DNA from 4 places in the Arthrobacter sp. Y3224055 genome. Region 3 is predicted to be linked to each of the others. Evidence: predicted binding sites of a transcription regulator. Region 3 holds the regulator's gene; each other region holds the start of a gene.

Region 1 (4,501 bases), on a different contig from region 3:
CAGCGCCCGCACAACATTCCGTTGGTGATGATCGGCGCAGCGATGCTGTGGTTCGGCTGGTTTGGATTCAACGGGGGAGCGGCGGGCACGGCGGAGGAAGCCGGGCTGATCTGGGTCAACACCATGGCCGCCCCGGCAGCCGCCATCGTGGGCTGGCTGGTGACCGAGCGCCTCCGCGACGGCCGCCCCACGTCCCTCGGGGCGGCCTCGGGTGTGGTCGCGGGTCTGGTGGCCATCACCCCGGCCTGCGCCAACGTATCCCCTCTGGGGGCGGTGGGTCTGGGCCTGGTGGCGGGCGTGCTGGCCGCGCTGGCGGTGGGGCTGAAGTACAGGCTGGGCTACGACGACTCGCTGGATGTGGTGGGCGTCCACCTGGTTGCCGGCCTGGTCGGAACGCTGGCCCTGGGCTTCATCGCCCTGCCGGTCGAAGGTGCAGGCGGTGGTCTCTTCTACGGCGGCGGCGTCGCCCAACTGGGGGCGCAGGCCGTGGCGGCGCTGGTCTCGATGGTGTTCTCTGGCGTGCTGACCCTGATCATCGGCTTGGCGATCCACAAGACCCTTGGCTTCCGGGTAACCGCAGAGGATGAGGTCACCGGCGTGGACCTCGCCCAGCACGCCGAATCCGCCTACGAATTCGGCGGCCTGGGCACCGGCGGAACATTCATCCCGCACCCGGCAACCGACCCCAGCGCCCGCAGCACGATCAAGGAAGAGGTCAACGCATGAAACTGGTCACCGCAATCATCCGGCCGGAAAAGCTGGAGGCAGTCCGCAACAGCTTGGAAAGCTATGGGGTCCAAGGGCTGACCGTCAGTGAGGCCAGCGGGTACGGGCGGCAGCGCGGCCACACGGAGGTCTACCGCGGCGCCGAGTACACGGTGGACCTGCTGCCCAAGGTCCGCGTCGAGGTCTTGGTGGGGGAAGATCTGGCCGACGACATCGTGGACGTCCTCGTGGCCACCGCCAACACCGGCCGCGCGGGCGACGGCAAGGTCTGGCTGGTGGATGTGCAGGAAGCGGTCCGCGTCCGCACGGGCGAACGCGGCGAGGCTGCCATCTAGGACTGGAACCTTTGGCAGATTTCCCTGGCCCGGTTGTTCCGGTCACCCCTGCGGCGTCCGGAGCAACCGGGTCTTCCGGTGCGCGGGCGTGCACTTACGGAGTCTGCGGCGGCCCGGAAACCGCGGCGGTGCCGCGGTTTCGTCGGATGAAGGTGGCTGGTTCCCCTCCAGACGCGCCCGTCGGCTTCGCGTTCAGCCGTTAGCCTGCTGAGTTGTCCTCCACAGGGAAGGACGGTTCCCCGTTCAGCCGTCCGGACGCTGAGTTGTCCTCCACAGGGAAGGAGGGTTCCCCGTTCAGCCATTGGCCTGCTGAGTTGTCCTACACAGGGAAGGAGGGTTCCCCGTTCAGCCATTGGCCTGCTGAGTTGTCCTCCACAGGCAGCTGTCGAGGGCAGGTTATGCACTTTCCTCGAAGGTTCGTTCTACCCGGGGCGTGGGCTGCGTAGCGTTGAAGTATGGCAGCGGAACCGTTCGACGAGGCGCAGGAGCCGGAGGATCACTCCGGTACCCCTGCCGCGCCCGATGACGGTGCCACGCCCGACAATGGTTGCGCGCCCGACAATGGTTCCGCCGAACCGGTACCGGTCCCGCGGGGGTGGGCGGACGACTGGCGGGAGCTGGGACCGGCGGAACTGGCAGGCCTGCTCGCCGGCACCGACCCCGCGGCTCTGGACGATTGGTCGACCCTCGACTACCTCCAGGCGGTGCGCAAACACGAGGCCTGGACCCAGTCCCGCCGGCTGCGGGCCCTGCACCGCCTGGCCGTGCTCCGCCCGGCAACCGGGCCCGACGCCGGGGCACCGGACGGGATCTGCCGGCACGCCGCCGCCGAGCTCGCACCCATCCTGGCCGTGCCCCGCCAACGCGCTGCCGCGGAACTGGCCGACGCACACCAGATCGCCACCTGCCTGCCCGCCACCCTCGCCGCCCTGGACAACGGCGACCTCGACCTGCCCCGCGCCGCCGCCATCGCCCGCAAAGGCGCCGGCCTGCCGCCCGAGGTCCTGGCCGGCTACGAGGCCGGCGTTGTTCCCGGCGCCGGGACCATCACCCTGGAATCCGTGCAGGCCCGGGCCCGCACAGTCCGCGACCGGCTGCACCCCGAACCCCTCGAGACCCGGCACCGGGCCGCGATGGAACGCCGCACCGTCCACTACCAGCCCCAGGACGACGGGATGGCCGAACTCTACATCCGCACCAGCGCCGACAAAGCGCTGCTCGCCTACAACCTGATGCAGGCCCACGCCCGCAAACTCCAAACCGTCGACGAAACCCGCACCCTGGGCCAGCTCCGCGCCGACGTGTTCACCGACATGCTCCTGCGCTACCCCGGCCACGCCTACCAGCCCACGGCCACCGCCACAGACACAGACACCGGACCCGCCGCCGGCGACACAGCCGCCACCCAGACGGCCACCGACAACTGCGGAACAGCGGCCACCCAAACCGCAGCCAACCCGCGGGAAACGGCCCAGTCTGGAACTGCTGCCGCAACCGCAGCTGCAACCGGGTCCGCAGCCGCCGGGACTCTACCGGGCACCACCAAAGGAACCGGCCCAGAAATCCCGGACGCGGAAGTTGCGGCGTGCACCGCCCGAAACACGGCAGCCGGAGGGACGGCAGGACAGGGGCCCTGCACCTGCGGGGCCGGGAACATGACCGCCTCCGTCGCCGTCACCGCACCACTGCACACCCTGCTCCGGCTCGCCGAAGACCCCGGCGACCTCACCGGCTACGGACCCATCCCGCCCGGCATGACCCGCGACCTCGCCGCGCTGGCGAAGTCCTGGTTGATCGTGCTCACCGACGACCACGGCCACGCCATCGCTGCCGCCAAAGACCTGCGCACCCCGCCCGAATGGCTCAAACGCCTCGTCCGGCTACGTGACCGCCACTGCCGCGACTACGGCTGCACCGTCCCCGCCGACCAATGCGACATCGACCACACCATCGCCTGGGAAGACGGCGGCAAAACAGTCATCGAAAATCTCAGCGCCAGATGCAAACCCGGGCATAAAACCAAACACAACGGCGGCGGAACCGTCACCCAGGATCCCGACGGGACCCTCCACTTCACCACCCGCTCCGGCCATACCCACACCACCACCCCCGACGAAGGCTGGACACTCACGCTCCCCTCAGCCCTCGGCGCAGAAGAAGCCACGGAAAGCCCGGGCAACGGGGCCAAAAGTCCCCGGGGCTGTAATACCCGCGGCGAGGGCGACACCGGCGGAGAAGCCACGGACGGCCCATGGGACAACACCCCGCCACCGTTCTAGACGCCCCACCGCCCGTTCTAGGTATTTGGTGGCCTCGATTTCCGTTAGGGAAGCGGCCTGTCGCTCCGGGAAGTTGACCAACCGGCCGGACCGTTGCTGCCCGCTTCGTACCCTTCCAGCGGCACTTCGTCTTGTTCCCAAGCCTTCAGCACGGGCTCGACTATCCGCCAGCACTCCTCGGCGGTATCCCCGCGGACGGACAGGAGCGGGTCGCCGCGCAGCACGCCTTCCAACACTTCGCCGTAGGGCAACAGATCGGCCGAGTGCAGGTCGGCGCTCATGACCGCCCGGTCCAGCGTGAAGATGTCACCTGGACCGTTCACATCGATCTCAAGTTGAAGGGTTTCGGGTCCGAGCCCGATCCGCAGCCGCGTCGGGGCGTCGATGCCCTTGAAGCCCGTCGGCAGGTGGTTGACCGGCCTAAAGGTGATGATTACTTCCTTCTGCGGCTTGCCCAAAGCCTTGCCCGAGCGGAGGATGAACGGCACGCCGGACCACCGGGAGTTGTTGATTGAGACTTCAACCTCGGCCAGGGTTTCGGTCTTCTTGGCCGGGTCCACGCCCTGTTCGTCGGCGTAGTCCGGGATGTCGCGGTCGCCGATCCTGCCGGCGGTGTAGCGGGCACGCCGAGTGCTCTTGCCGAAATCCGGGTTGACGCTGCTGGCGCGCAGGACGCTGCCGATATGGTCGCGCAGGTCCCGCTCATGGATGGTGGCCGGGGCGTTGAGGGCGGTCAGCGCCATCACCTGCAACAAGTGGCTTTGGATCATGTCACGCAGCGCGCCGGCCCCGTCGTAGTAACGGGCACGACCCTCCAAGGCCAGCCCCTCATCGTAGAAGATCTCGACTTTCGCCACATGTTCATTGCTGAGCAGCGGCTCCAGCAGGCGGTTGGCGAAGCGCAGGCCGAGGATGTTGAAGACCGTTGCCTTGCCCAGGAAGTGGTCCACCCGGTGGATATGGTCCTCCGGCACCAGCTTCAACAGCGTCTTGTTCAGCGATGCGGCCGATTCACGGCTGGAGCCGAACGGCTTTTCCAACACCAGCCGTGTTCCCTCCGGCACGTCCTCGGGCCGGAGAAGCTCGCAGGCTTTCTGGCTGACCGCGGGCGGCAGGGCAAAGAACACGGCCACCGGGCCATCCAGCGCGGCCAGCAATTCC
Region 2 (4,501 bases), on a different contig from region 3:
GCGCGACAGCAGGGACGCGCTGCAGGCCAGCAAGCGGCGGGTCCGTGGCCTGTACGGCAAACCCGGGGGCGAACCGCCGGACTCGCTGTATGACGGCACCAGTTAGCCCCGCCCGGGGCTGCTTCCCTGGCGGCTGATCCAAGCGGCCCGTGCCGCGGTGGCCGTACACCCTTCCGGGGGCGCCGCCGCGGCGCTTATGCTGCTTTTCCAACCTCAGTATGATGGGTTACAAACAGTATACTTATCATTAGTTGGATTGCAGATTGGAAGGGCAGACGATCATGATTGCCAATGACAGTTCAAGTGCCCATGCCGGCCAGGACCGGGAACCGGGAAGCGCGTTGCCCGATCCCTCGTGCTCTGCCTGCAGCACCGACGAGTACCTGGTCTTCGATGCCGTAACGCTGCTGCCGCCGCAGGCCGGGGCACCCGCACTGCCGCGATGGGACGTCAGCTACTGGTGCAGCCGCTGCGACGCGTACTACGGGCACGAAACCTTCAAGGTGCCGGCCACGGAATCCGAGAGCGTCGGAATCGATTTCGGCGCCGAGGGCTACATGCACTGCGGGGAGCCCATGCAGCCGGTGGAACGCATCGACCACTCCATCGTAGATCCCGTGGATGCAGGCTCCCCGGAAACCGGGCCGCTCCCGACCGTGCGGGTCGACGTCGAAATCCTTCGCTGCAGCTGCGGATTCAAGATGGAGGTGCCCGTCTGAGGCTAAGGCGCAGCAACGTCCGTGCACCCGGCATCACCCGCCGGCGCCACGGGACGGGGTTTTCCTACCGCAACCCCGACGGTTCGAGGCCTGCCGGGGACGAGCTCCGAAGGATCAAGGGGCTGGCGGTCCCGCCGGCGTGGTCGGATGTGTGGATCTGCCCGGCACCCAACGGGCATATCCAGGCCGCGGGAACCGACGACGCCGGGCGGCGGCAATACATCTACCATGCCCGTTGGCGGGAACTCAGGGATCGGGAAAAGTTCGACCGCTCCCTGGCGTTCGGAGCCACCCTGACCACCGCGCGCCGCAAGGTGACGAGGCTGCTGAGGTCCGGCGAACGAACCCGCCCGGTGGCCTGTGCCGTTGCCTTCCGCCTGCTGGACAGCGCGTCGTTGCGGATCGGTTCGGAAGTCTACGCCGAAGATAACGGATCCTACGGGGTTACGACGTTGTTGGTTCGCCACGTGCAGGTGCGGGAAGATACCGTCCGGCTGCATTTTCCCGGGAAGAGCGGACTGCAGTGGGACGTGGAACTGAAGGATCCGGATATCGCCGTCCAGCTGGCGGCGGTGCGGACCCTGAAGGCCGACGATCCGGCCATCGGTTACCGCAACGGCACCGGAGACTGGTCGGGGCTGGGCGCGTCGGAGTTGAACGAGTTTATCCACGAACTCTGCGGGCCGGAGTTCAGTGCCAAGGATTTCCGGACGTGGCAGGGAACGGTAACGGCCGCCGTGGCACTGGCCGGCTACACCGGCAAGCCGAATCTCACCGGACGGCGCAAGGCCGTGGTCGCAGCCATGCACGCCGTCTCGGAGCGGCTGGGCAATACGCCCGCCGTCGCCCGCAAGTCGTACGTGGATCCGCGGCTCGTGGACCGCTTTATGGCGGGACAGATCCCGGACGCCGCCACGTACTCCGCGGCGGAACGCAGCCTGCCGTCCTTCCTGGCCTGACAGGGGCAGCCTGCCATCCTTCCTCGGGTGGCAAGGGAGCGAAAGCAGCCCGCGGCGCTAGAATTAGAGAGCCCCGGCAGGCGGGATTCCCCCCAACGTCCACGTCTGTCGGGGTTGAATGCGCCCTACCAGCCGCGCGATTTCCACTCGTCCAGATGGGGCCGTTCCGCCCCGAGGGTGGTGCCGGCGCCATGGCCCGGATGGACCACCGTGTCGTCGGGCAGGTAGTTGAACACCCGTTCGGCCACATCGTTGAAGAGGGTTGAAAACCGTTCCGGGTCCTGCTGCGTGTTGCCCAGCCCGCCCGGAAACAGGGAATCTCCGGTGAACAGGTGCGGCGGGCCCTCGGGTGCGCGGTAGAGCAGCGCCACGGAACCCGGCGTGTGCCCGCGCAGCTTGATGGCTTCCAACGAGAATCCGTCGAAGCGGCCGACGTCCTGATGCTCGAGCGCAACATCGGTCCGCACCTCGATCTGCGGAATATCCTCCACCCCGGCCGCCGTTTTGGCGCCGGTAGCGGCCACCGCCTCCGGCAGGGCCCGGACATGGTCCCAGTGGCTGTGCGTGGTCACGATCAGGGCAACCTCGGCCGGCCGCCCGGCATCCGCGGCGCCCTCGCGCAGCAGTTGCTGGATGGCCGGAAAGTCATCGGCGGCGTCGATCAACACCTGGGTGCCGGAAGCCTTGGCCGTCAGCAGATAGACGTTGTTGTCCATCTCGGAAACGGAAATACCGCGGATGGTGACTGCAGGATCTTCGTGAAGCAACATGCTTCCCAGCCTACCGACAGTCGACCCGGACGGCTCAGGATGTCATTCTGGTTGTAGCAGCGGACAGGCAGCGCGATGCTGGGGACACGACGAGGAGCGGGCGCAGACGATGGAAGCGAGCGAGTTTGACTGGCGGATGAACCGCGACAGCGCCGTGCCGCTCTTCGAGCAGTTGAGGCTGCGGATCATCGAAGCGGCCGATGCCGGCGAACTCCCGGTGGGCACGAAGCTGCCGCCCGTCAGGCGGTTGGCCGACCATCTGGGTGTGGTCCCGAATACCGTGGCACGCGCCTACCGGGAGCTTGAAACTGCCGGGCGGGTGGAAACCCACGGCCGGGCCGGCACCGTGGTCAGCGCCGGAGCCGGCAAGGCCCGGCAACAACTGGGCGATGCCGCCGAAGCATTCGCCCGCGCCGTTCACGGTCAAGGGATCGGCGGCAAGGAAGCACTCGCCGCCGCCAAGGCCGCGTTGGAGCGCCACGGCATCAAGTAGGCGGCATCAGGCGTCGTCTGGCGCCGGCCGGGGAGCCGACGATTGCGGACGCTCACTGTCCGCAGGTGCCGTCCGCCGTGACCGATGTAATACAAGTTCGAACGAATTTTCGATTAGAGTAGATACCGTGCTAAAAGCAAGCGAAGCGTCCGTCCCGGCGACCGATTCCGAGTCTGCCACCTCCGTTTCCCGCTCCGCGGATATGTCCCGGCTGGTCGTCAAGGGCGCCCGCGAGCATAATCTGCAGAACGTCAGCGTGGACCTGCCCCGCGACGCCATGATCGTCTTCACGGGCCTGTCCGGCTCGGGCAAGTCGTCGTTGGCCTTCGATACGATCTTCGCCGAGGGCCAGCGCCGGTACGTGGAATCGCTCTCTTCCTATGCGCGGATGTTCTTGGGGCAGGTGGACAAGCCGGATGTGGACTTCATCGAGGGCCTGTCGCCGGCGGTCTCGATCGACCAGAAATCGACCAGCCGCAACCCGCGCTCCACCGTGGGAACAATCACCGAGATCTACGACTACCTGCGCCTGCTGTGGGCCCGCGTCGGCCGCCCCTTTTGCCCGCAGTGCGGTGAACCGGTGGAAAAGCAGACCCCGCAGCAAATCGTTGACCAGCTGCAAGAGCTTCCCGAAGGGACCCGGTTCCAGATCCTGGCCCCGGTAGTGCGCGGGCGCAAGGGCGAGTTCGTCGACCTGTTCAAGGAACTGAGCACCAAGGGCTTTTCCCGCGCAAAGGTGGACGGCAAGCAGGTGCAGCTAAGCGAACCGCCGAAGCTGGGGAAGCAGTACAAGCACACCATTGAGGTGGTGGTGGACCGGCTGGTGGCCAAGGAAGGCATCCACCAGCGCCTGACCGACTCGGTGGAAACCGCCCTGGCCCTCGCGGAGGGCCGCGTGCTGGCCGATTTCGTCGACATTGACGAGGACGACCCGGGCCGTACGCGTAGCTTCTCCGAGCACCTGGCCTGCCCGAACGAACACCCGCTCGCCATCGACGAGATCGAGCCGCGCTCGTTCTCGTTCAACAATCCGTTCGGCGCCTGTCCGGCCTGTACCGGTATCGGCAGCAAGCTTGAAGTAGATGTGGACCTGGTGGTCCCGGATCCCGACCGGAGCCTGTCCGAGGGCGCCATTGCCCCGTGGTCCTTGGGCAAAGCCACCCAGGAGTACTGGACGCGGTTGCTCGAAGGGCTCTCGCATGAGCTGGGGTTCTCCATGGACGAGCCGTGGAAGAACCTGCCGAAGAAGGTCCGGGAGGCCGTACTGCACGGCAAGGACTTCAAGGTCGTGGTGCAGTACCGCAACCGCTTCGGCCGGGAACGGAAATACAGCACCGGATTCGAAGGCGCGTTCCAGTACATCCACCGAAAGCATGAGGAAACCGAGTCCGAGTGGGCGAGGGACCGTTACAAGGAGTACATGCGCGAGGTCCCGTGCCCGGAATGCAACGGCGCGCGGCTGAACCCCGCGTCGCTGTCCGTGCTGATCAACGGCAAGTCCATCGCGGATGTGTCTGCCCTGCCGCTGCGCGAGGCGAGTTCGTTCCTCGCCGGCCTGGA
Region 3 (4,501 bases):
AGGCCGTCGCCGACGAGCTGCCCAGGCCGCTGGACGTCGCTTTGCTCAAGGGCAGGAACAATTACCTCTGCCTGCACAAGCTCGCGGGCGGCTTTCCGGACGAGGACGCGCCGGCGGCGCTGTTCAGCCTCGGCGAGGACGCGGTTCCGCATCCTGCTCCGGCCGGCGCAGCGTCGGCTTCCGGCGCCTCGGGCGCGCTGGGCAAGGAAGTCGTGCGCCTGCGCGAGTGGGCGCAGGAGACCGACACCGGGGATCGGGATGAACTGGTGCCCGGTGTCAGCGACCGGGCCTGGCGACAGGTCTCCGTCGGCTCCATGGAGTGCCTGGGCGCCCAGAAGTGTCCCCTGGCCGCCGAGTGCTTCAGCGAACTGGCACGGGGCCGCGCGGCGGAGGCAGACATCGTGATCACGAACCATGCCATGCTGGCCATCAACGCCTTCGAGGGCGTCGCGGTACTCCCGGACTATGACGTGGTGGTCATCGACGAGGCCCATGAGCTGCAGGACCGCGTCACCAGCGCCGTCGCGGGGCAACTCTCCGCCGCCATGGTGCGTACCGCCGCCTCGACGGCACGCAAACACACGGGGATCAGCGTGGAGCCTTTGAACTCCGCCGCCGATGCGCTGGAGGACGTCCTGCAGTCGGTGCCCACCGGCCTGCTGGCGGCCGGCCTCCGCGAGGAGCATGAGCTGGTTCTTGCGCAGGTACGGGAAGCGGCCCGCGCGGCGCTCTCCGACTCGAAGCCCGAGGGTGCGGGGGCAGCGGACGGCGGACGGCAGATGGCGCGCTCACGGCTCGCGGCCGTGCTGGAACTGGCCGAACGGCTGCTGTCCGCTCCGGACTCCCGGGAGGTCATCTGGGCGACCCGTCCCAGCACCTATGGCGAGGCCGGCGACTACGCCGCCAATGACGACCAGCCGGCAACGTTGAACATAGCGCCGCTCTCGGTGGCGTCCCGGCTGCGTGAGGGCTTGTTCGACGAACATACCGTTGTGCTGACATCGGCGACGTTGTCGGTCGGGGGGACCTTCGATGCCGTCGCCGGGTCGCTCGGACTGCTCGGAGCCGGCGCGCCCGCCTATTCCAGCGTGGACGTGGGCAGCCCCTTCGATTACCCCAGGCAGGGCGTGCTCTACGTGGCGTCGCATCTGCCGAAGCCGGGCCGGGGCACCAGCCCGGAACAGCTCGATGAACTCGAGGAGCTGCTGCTGGCCTCGCGCGGCGGCGCCCTGGGCCTGTTCTCCTCGCGGCGTGCGGCAGAAGAAGCCGCGGCCGAGATGCGCGGGCGCACCGACCTGACCATCCTGTGCCAGGGCGAATCGTCGATGGGCGCGCTGGTCCGCCAATTCGCCGAAGAGCCCGACACCTGCCTGTTCGGCACCATGACGCTCTGGCAGGGCGTCGACGTTCCCGGTTCCGCGTGCCGGCTCGTGGTCATCGACCGGATTCCGTTCCCCCGGCCGGATGACCCGCTCACGACTGCCCGAACCCGGTCCGTGGCGCAGTCCGGGGGAAACGGTTTCATGACGGTCTCGGCGACCCATGCGGCCGTGCGGCTGGCCCAGGGAGCCGGGAGGCTGATCCGCGCGTCAAACGACCGTGGAGTGGTGGCCGTGTTGGACTCACGGCTGGCGACGGCGCGCTACGGGAGTTTCCTCCGCAGCGCCCTGCCGCCCTTCTGGAGTACCAAGGACGGCGCCACGGCCCGCCAGGTCTTGGAAAGGCTGGCTACGGCCTCAGCCTGAACGGGTTGGGGGCACGCCCGTTCCGGAGCGAGCGGGGCCCTGCGCGGGGACCGCCCGTGCGGGCAGGGGATCCCGGGGTGGCTGCAGCGCGGACCGGGGAGACCGGGCGCGTCAGAGGGCCCGCATCACCGAGACAACCTTGCCCATGATGGTTGCGTGGTCGCCAAGAATCGGTTCGTACTGGGTATTCTGCGGCAACAGCCAGGTGTGGCCGTCGCGCTGCCGGAAGGTCTTGACCGTTGCTTCGTCGTCGAGCAGCGCCGCCACGATGTCGCCGTTCTCGGCCGTGTGCTGCTGGCGGACCACGACCCAGTCGCCGTCACAGATGGCCGCATCGATCATGGAATCGCCCGAGACCCTGAGCATGAACAACTCGCCGTGTCCCACCAGTTGCCGCGGCAGGGGCATGACGTCCTCGACCGCCTGGTCCGCCAGGATCGGCCCGCCCGCTGCGATCCTTCCCACCAGCGGCACCATCGCCGTGTCGGATGACGTGGTCAGCTCGGATACGGCGACGCCGCTGGAGCTGCGCAGCTGTTGCGGTTCATCGACTCCGACGATTTCCACACCCCCGTGCTCGAGTGTCAGCGGGGTCAGGATTTCCATGGCACGGGGACGCTTGGGGTCGCGCCTGATGTAGCCCATCTTCTCCAGTTGGGCCAACTGGTGCGTGACGCTGGACAGGCTTGCCAGACCGACCGTGTCACCGATCTCGCGCATGGACGGAGGGTATCCGTGTGACATAACGGAGCGCTGGATGGTTTCCAGGATCTTCTTCTGCCTCGGCGTCAGGCTGCGCCCCACTTTGACGGGCCGGCCGCGTCGCTTCGCTCCGGCAGTGGTGGTGGTCTCTTCCGACATGTCCGGCCCCGGTCTCCCCGTAGTGGTCCCTGCGCCGGCGCCGTAGCGGAACCGCACATGGACTGTTGTCTCAACTGTTTTGTCGGTGGCGGCTGATGCACTGCTCTTACTGCCGCCCGACGCTTACAACGCTAGGCGAGGCGGTAGCGAATTTCAAACATTTGTTCGACTGAGTCTCGACAATGTTCGATCACCAGTGCTAAAACTGTAGAAGACGTATTCGAAGATACGTTCGAATACCGTTGCAAGACGATCGAAACCAGCCGAAATAGATCGAATATCGGAAAGGTGGCACCATGTCCGCCCAGCTCGCACCGCAGCCCGCTGGCCTTCGTACCAGCACAGGCCTGCGGCTGACCCGCCGCGGCCGTTTGTTGCTGATCGGCCTGCCGCTGATGCTCGCCGCGGCCGCAGCCCTGACCCTGATCGGTTTCTTCACTGCTCCGGCAATGGCCGCCGCCGGGGGGCTGGGGCCGGGGCCGGCGGCGACCGTCACGGTCGGCAGCGGCCAGTCACTGTGGGACATAGCAGTGCAGTCCGCGCCGGACCGCAACCCCCACGATGTCATTTTCGAGATCGCGCAATTGAACGGCCTGCAGGGGGACATCGTCCACGCCGGGCAGCAGCTGCTGGTCCCGTCCGCGCGCTGAGGCAGCCGTAATATGAGCTGCTTCGGCCCGCCCGATTCCTGCCCCGGGCGGGCCGAAGCTTAAACTGGACCGGTGAGTGAGCAGTTAGAACGCCTGAACCGCCTGCCGTTGCGGGAAAATCTCCGGGGCCTGGAGCCCTATGGTGCGCCCCAGCTGGAGGTTCCCGTCCTCCTGAACGTCAACGAAAACACCCATGGCCTGCCCGATGCTGTCCGTCAGGCCATCGTCTCGGCCGTCAGCGAGGCTGCCGCGGGTCTGAACCGGTATCCGGATCGCGAGTTCACGAAGCTGAGGACGGCGCTGGCCCGCTACTTGGGGCACGGCCTCACCGCAGAGAACATTTGGGCCGCCAACGGATCGAACGAGGTCCTGCAGCAAATCCTCCAGGCCTTCGGCGGCCCCGGCCGCACCCTGCTGAGCTTCCCGCCCACCTATTCCATGTACCCGCTGCTGGCCAGCGGGACGGACACGGATTATGTGGCCGTTCCGCGGGGGGCAGACTTCACGTTGTCCCCGGACGCTGCCGCCGCCGCTGTGGCCGGCTCCGCGGCAAACGTGGTCGTTCTTTGCTCCCCGAACAACCCGACGGGCACCGCCCTGGGCCTTGAGGTCGTGGAGGCGGCGTATGAAGCGGGGGAAGCCTCCAAGGCCATCGTGATCGTGGACGAGGCCTACGCCGAGTTCGCCCACGCCGGAACGCCGAGCGCGCTGACACTGTTGCCGGGGCGGGAGCGGCTCATCGTTTCCCGCACCATGAGCAAGGCCTTCGCGCTGGCAGGCGCCAGGGTCGGGTACCTCGCCGCCGCACCGCAGATTACCGATGCGCTGCGACTGGTCCGCCTGCCCTACCACCTCTCCGCCGTTACGCAGGCAACGGCCCTGGCCGCGTTGGACCATGCCGATGCGCTGCTGGCCAACGTCGAAGACATCAAGGCGCAACGGGACCGCATTGTCGACGGGCTGGCCGAGCTGGGACTCGACCCGGCGCCGTCCGACTCAAACTTCGTGTTTTTCGGCGGGCTGGAGGACCCCCGCTCGGTGTGGCAGGGACTGCTGGAAGCCGGCGTGCTGATCCGCGACGTCGGGATCCCGGGCCATCTGCGGGTAACCGCCGGCACTGAGGCCGAGACCACAGCCTTCCTCAACGGCATCAAGGCCCTCGTGGCGAGCCCCGTCTCCTAAACTAGTAAGAGCGAACCGGCTCGTGCCGGTCGACCAATTCGTCAAAGGACTCCCATGACCGTG
Region 4 (4,501 bases), on a different contig from region 3:
GCCGGGCCTATGGAATTGCCGGCGCCGGGCAACGCCGTCGTCATGGTGACGCTTGCGCTCCACCCACTCTGTGCAACTCACAGCGCCACCTCGTGTAAGCCGCCGCGCCTACTTTGTGTAACCCGCAGCGCCTACCTTGTGTAACTCACAGCGCTTAAATTGACCCGGTCCGTAAAATGGAATGCATGACTTCCCCAGCAGCCACTTCATCTGCCCAGTCCGTCGGCCTGATCGGTTGGCGCGGCATGGTCGGCTCCGTCCTCATGCAGCGCATGCAGGATGAAGGCGACTTCGACCTCATCAACCCCGTGTTTTTCTCCACGTCGAACGCCGGCGGCGACGCTCCGTCCTTCGCCGCGGGTGCGGGCAAGCTGCAGGACGCGTACGACATCGAGACGCTGGCAAAGCTGCCGATCATCCTGACGGCGCAGGGCGGCGACTACACCGCCGAGGTGTACCCGAAGCTGCGCGACGCCGGCTGGGACGGCCTGTGGATAGACGCGGCGTCCACCCTGCGGATGCAGGACAGCTCCATCATCGTGCTGGACCCGGTCAACCGCGACGTGATCGACGCCGGCCTGGCGCGGGGCGTGAAGGAATTCATCGGCGGCAACTGCACCGTCTCCTGCATGCTCATGGGCCTGGGCGGACTGTTCAAGAACGGCCTCGTCGAGTGGGGCACGTCCATGACCTATCAGGCGGCCTCCGGCGGCGGCGCCCGGCACATGCGCGAACTGCTGAACCAGTTCGGTACGCTGAACGCCGCGGTGGCCGACGAGCTGGCGCAGCCCTCCTCCGCCATCTTGGAAATCGACCGCAAGATCCTCGCCCAGCAGCGCAGCCCCGAACTGGATGCTTCCCAGTTCGGCGTGCCGCTGGCCGGTTCCGTGATCCCGTGGATCGACAAGGACCTGGGCAACGGACAGTCCAAGGAAGAATGGAAAGCCCCCGCCGAGACCAACAAGATCCTGGGCTTGAGCGACGACAAGCGGATCCCGTTCGACGGCCTGTGCGTCCGCATCGGCGCCATGCGGTCGCACTCGCAGGCCCTGACATTGAAGCTCACCGAGGACCTGCCGGTGGCCGAAATCGAGCGGATCATCGACGCCGACAACGAGTGGTCCCGCGTGGTTCCCAATACCAAGGAAGCCACCATGGAGCACCTGACGCCGGTGGCGGCCAGCGGCACGCTCGAGATCCCGGTAGGCCGTATCCGCAAGCTGGAAATGGGTCCCGAGTACATCAGCGCCTTTACCGTGGGCGACCAGCTCCTGTGGGGCGCGGCGGAGCCGTTGCGCCGCATGCTGCGCATCGCCACCGGCAACCTTTAGGACCTGCCGCCCGAGGCCGGCGGAAGCCATGAGCCACGAGGAGCCCGTCCCTTTGGGGACGGGCTCCTGCTGTTGTAGGGGTGGGCTCCCGCTGGTGGCAGTTCGCTTTTCCGGCGGCGCAGGCTGCCCATGGAAGTCCCGCTACGCCGTATCCTGAGCTGTCCACATCAGGACACTATGCAGGGGACGCCGTCCTCCACAGGCAGTGGACGGCTCCGCTTCGAATCGTTCGCCTTCCGACTTGTCCTGCACGGGCAAGGTCGGCTCCCCGTTCAGCCGTCCGCCTGCTCAGTTGTCCTACACAGGGGAATGACGGTTCCCCGTTCAGCCATCCGCCGGCTGAGTTGTCCTACACAGGCAGGTGTCGACGGCAGGTTGTGCACTTTCATCGAAGACCCGTTCTACCCGCGGCGTGGGCTGCGTAGCGTTGAAGTATGGCAGCGGAACCGTTGGACAATGCGCAGGAGCCGGAGGAATCCTCCGGTACCCCTGCCGCGTCCGACGATGGTGCCGCGCCGGACAATGGTTCCGCCGAACCGGCACCGGTCCCGCGGGGGTGGGCGGACGACTGGCAGGACCTGGGACCGGCGGAACTGGCCGGCCTGCTCGCCGGCACCGACCCCGCGGCCCTGGACGATTGGTCGACCCTCGACTACCTCCAGGCGGTGCGCAAACACGAGGCCTGGACCCAGTCCCGCCGGCTGCGGGCCGTGCACCGCCTGGCCGTGCTCCGCCCGGCAACCGGGCCCGACGCCGGGGCACCGGACGGGATCTGCCGGCACGCCGCCGCCGAGCTCGCACCCATCCTGGCCGTGCCCCGCCAACGCGCGGCCGCGGAACTGGCCGACGCACACCAGATCGCCACCTGCCTGCCCGCCACCCTCACCGCCCTCGACGCCGGCGACCTCGACCTGCCCCGCGCCACCGCCATCGCCCGCAAAGGCGCCGGCCTGCCGCCCGAGGTCCTGGCCGGCTACGAGGCCCGCGTTGTTCCCGGCGCCGGGATTATCACCCTGGAATCCGTCCAGGCCAGGGCCCGCACAGTCCGCGACCGGCTGCACCCCGAACCCCTCGAGATCCGGCACCGGGCCGCGATGGAACGCCGCACCGTCCACTACCAGCCCCAGGACGACGGGATGGCCGAACTTTACATCCGCACCAGCGCCGACAAAGCGCTGCTCGCCTACAACCTGATGCAGGCCCACGCCCGCAAACTCCAAACCGTCGACGAAACCCGCACCCTGGGCCAACTCCGCGCCGACGTGTTCACCGACATGCTCCTGCGCTACCCCGGCCACGCCTACCAGCCCGCCACAGACACCTTCACAACCGGAACCGCCGCCGGCGACACAGCCGCGGCAACTACCGGAATCACCGGCGGCGAAACAGTCGCCAACCAGGGAGCAGCCGGACCGAGAGCAGCAAGCCGTTCCGGAACTGCTGCCGGATCCGGGACCGTGCTCGGCTCTGTAACGAACGCAACGGCAATGACAACGGCAGCCGCTCCACCTGGCGCCCCCGAGAAAACCGGCCCAAAAATCCCGGACGCGGAAGTTGCGGCGTGCACCGCCCGAAACACGGCAGCCGGAGGGACGGCAGGGCAGGGGCCCTGTACCTGCGGTGCCGGGAATGTGACCGCCTCGGTCGCCGTCACCGCGCCCCTGCACACCCTGCTCCGGCTCGCCGAAGAACCCGGCGACCTCACCGGCTACGGGCCGATCCCGCCCGGCATGACCCGCGACCTTGCCGCGCTCGCCAAGTCCTGGTTGATCGTGCTCACCGATGACTATGGCAAGGCAGCCGCCGTCGCCAAAGACCTGCGCCACCCGCCCGAATGGCTCAAACGCCTCGTCCGGCTACGCGACCGCCACTGCCGCGACTACGGCTGCACCGTCCCCGCCGACCAATGCGACATCGACCACACCATCGCCTGGGAAGACGGCGGCAAAACAGTCATCGAAAATCTCAGCGCCAGATGCAAACCCGGGCACAAAACCAAACACCACGGCGGCGGAACCGTCACCCAGGACCCCGACGGGACCCTCCACTTCACCACCCGCTCCGGCCACACCCACACCACCACCCCCGACGAAGGCTGGACGCTCACGCTCCCCTCAGCCCCCGGCGCAGAAGAAGCCACGGAAAACGGAGCCAACGGGGCAATCAGTCCGCGGAATGAGACCAGCGGTGATGGCGTCGACGAAGCCACGGACGGCCCATGGGACAACACCCCGCCACCGTTCTAAACGCCCCACTGCTCCAACCGACATGAAGCGAAACCCATAGCAAGAGGATTCAACAGTGACCAGGTATGCGAGGCCCAAGGCGCGAGTCGACGACGTGCTACGGGAGTTCTTCGTCCAACAACGTCAGGTAAGACCAATCCAGCTCGACCGCTCACTCAGGTTGGAGGCTCACCTTCGGCGCTTCCTGGAGACCTGCGGTCCTGCCTACCTCTCCGAAGAATGGTGGATGATGCTCCAGTTGGAACAGTGCTTCGAACCGCGGGATGCGTTCGCGCGGCTACTGCCCGCCGATCATTTGCTGCCACCCATGCATGAGTTTTTGTCGCCCGATTGGCTCATGGACCACGGTACCGACCGGTTGGTCCAAGTGAACCACAGCTACCGACTGGTCTGCTGGCTTTGCGGCAGCGGGCTGGTCAATCTTCGTGCGCTTCGCCCGAGCATCATCCGCTTCATGATTCGGCATGACGAGCTTTCCGCACATTCCAAGCGCCGCGCCGAACGGCAGCGCATTCCACGACCGGCAGGAGCGCCGCAGGTCGAAGACCCGCAGGCTGACGCGACGATCGGACGGGAAGACCTTCCCTAGGAGCATGCCTCGCCAGACAGGGTCGCCGAATGTCCGAGGACCTCCCGCTCGGCGCGGCTGGACGCACGACGCCGAGTCCGCACACACCTCTTGGGGATCGCCAACGAAGTGAGGCGAGGTTCGGTTGCCGCTGTGGACCGCCCGGCTTCCCGCACGTACTCTCTTGGTGAGCCCGGCTAAGCAGCGGCATCCCGGCCGTCACCCTCAACACAAGCCCGGCGAAAGGTGGTTGCATGCGCACTTTCGGTGTCGAAGAGGAGCTACTGCTGGTCGACCCCGCCACGGGCCTGTCTGTGCCGCGCTCGGCAGCCGTCATGGACCAGTATCGGCTCACA

Evidence for each region. Region 3 encodes LexA, which represses DNA repair genes until DNA is damaged. Its sites were predicted from a motif close to TCGAACANNTGTTCGA; they were not measured.
Region 1: AC5RTY_RS10170 (HNH endonuclease signature motif containing protein) is a predicted target of LexA. The motif match lies at 1,471-1,486, and genes of this name have one in related genera.
Region 2: uvrA (excinuclease ABC subunit UvrA) is a predicted target of LexA. The motif match lies at 3,039-3,054, and genes of this name have one in related genera.
Region 4: AC5RTY_RS01460 (HNH endonuclease signature motif containing protein) is a predicted target of LexA. The motif match lies at 1,720-1,735, and genes of this name have one in related genera.

Annotation. Positions count from the first base shown of each region.
Region 1 is NZ_JBNHGB010000003.1:437,009-441,509, forward strand. It holds gene AC5RTY_RS10160 (ammonium transporter) at 1-726, shown strand, start outside; gene AC5RTY_RS10165 (P-II family nitrogen regulator) at 723-1,061, shown strand; gene AC5RTY_RS10170 (HNH endonuclease signature motif containing protein) at 1,517-3,340, shown strand; gene AC5RTY_RS10175 (glucose-6-phosphate dehydrogenase) at 3,385-4,501, opposite strand, start outside.
Region 2 is NZ_JBNHGB010000002.1:349,267-353,767, reverse strand. It holds gene AC5RTY_RS06965 (hypothetical protein) at 1-106, shown strand, start outside; gene AC5RTY_RS06960 (hypothetical protein) at 264-719, shown strand; gene AC5RTY_RS06955 (DNA topoisomerase IB) at 683-1,678, shown strand; gene AC5RTY_RS06950 (MBL fold metallo-hydrolase) at 1,804-2,448, opposite strand; gene AC5RTY_RS06945 (GntR family transcriptional regulator) at 2,558-2,941, shown strand; gene uvrA (excinuclease ABC subunit UvrA) at 3,144-4,501, shown strand, end outside.
Region 3 is NZ_JBNHGB010000005.1:30,315-34,815, reverse strand. It holds gene AC5RTY_RS12590 (ATP-dependent DNA helicase) at 1-1,745, shown strand, start outside; gene lexA (transcriptional repressor LexA) at 1,857-2,606, opposite strand; gene AC5RTY_RS12580 (LysM peptidoglycan-binding domain-containing protein) at 2,903-3,256, shown strand; gene AC5RTY_RS12575 (histidinol-phosphate transaminase) at 3,329-4,438, shown strand; gene hisB (imidazoleglycerol-phosphate dehydratase HisB) at 4,493-4,501, shown strand, end outside.
Region 4 is NZ_JBNHGB010000001.1:297,866-302,366, forward strand. It holds gene asd (aspartate-semialdehyde dehydrogenase) at 186-1,331, shown strand; gene AC5RTY_RS01460 (HNH endonuclease signature motif containing protein) at 1,766-3,577, shown strand; gene AC5RTY_RS01465 (hypothetical protein) at 3,804-4,166, shown strand; gene AC5RTY_RS01470 (carboxylate-amine ligase) at 4,400-4,501, shown strand, end outside.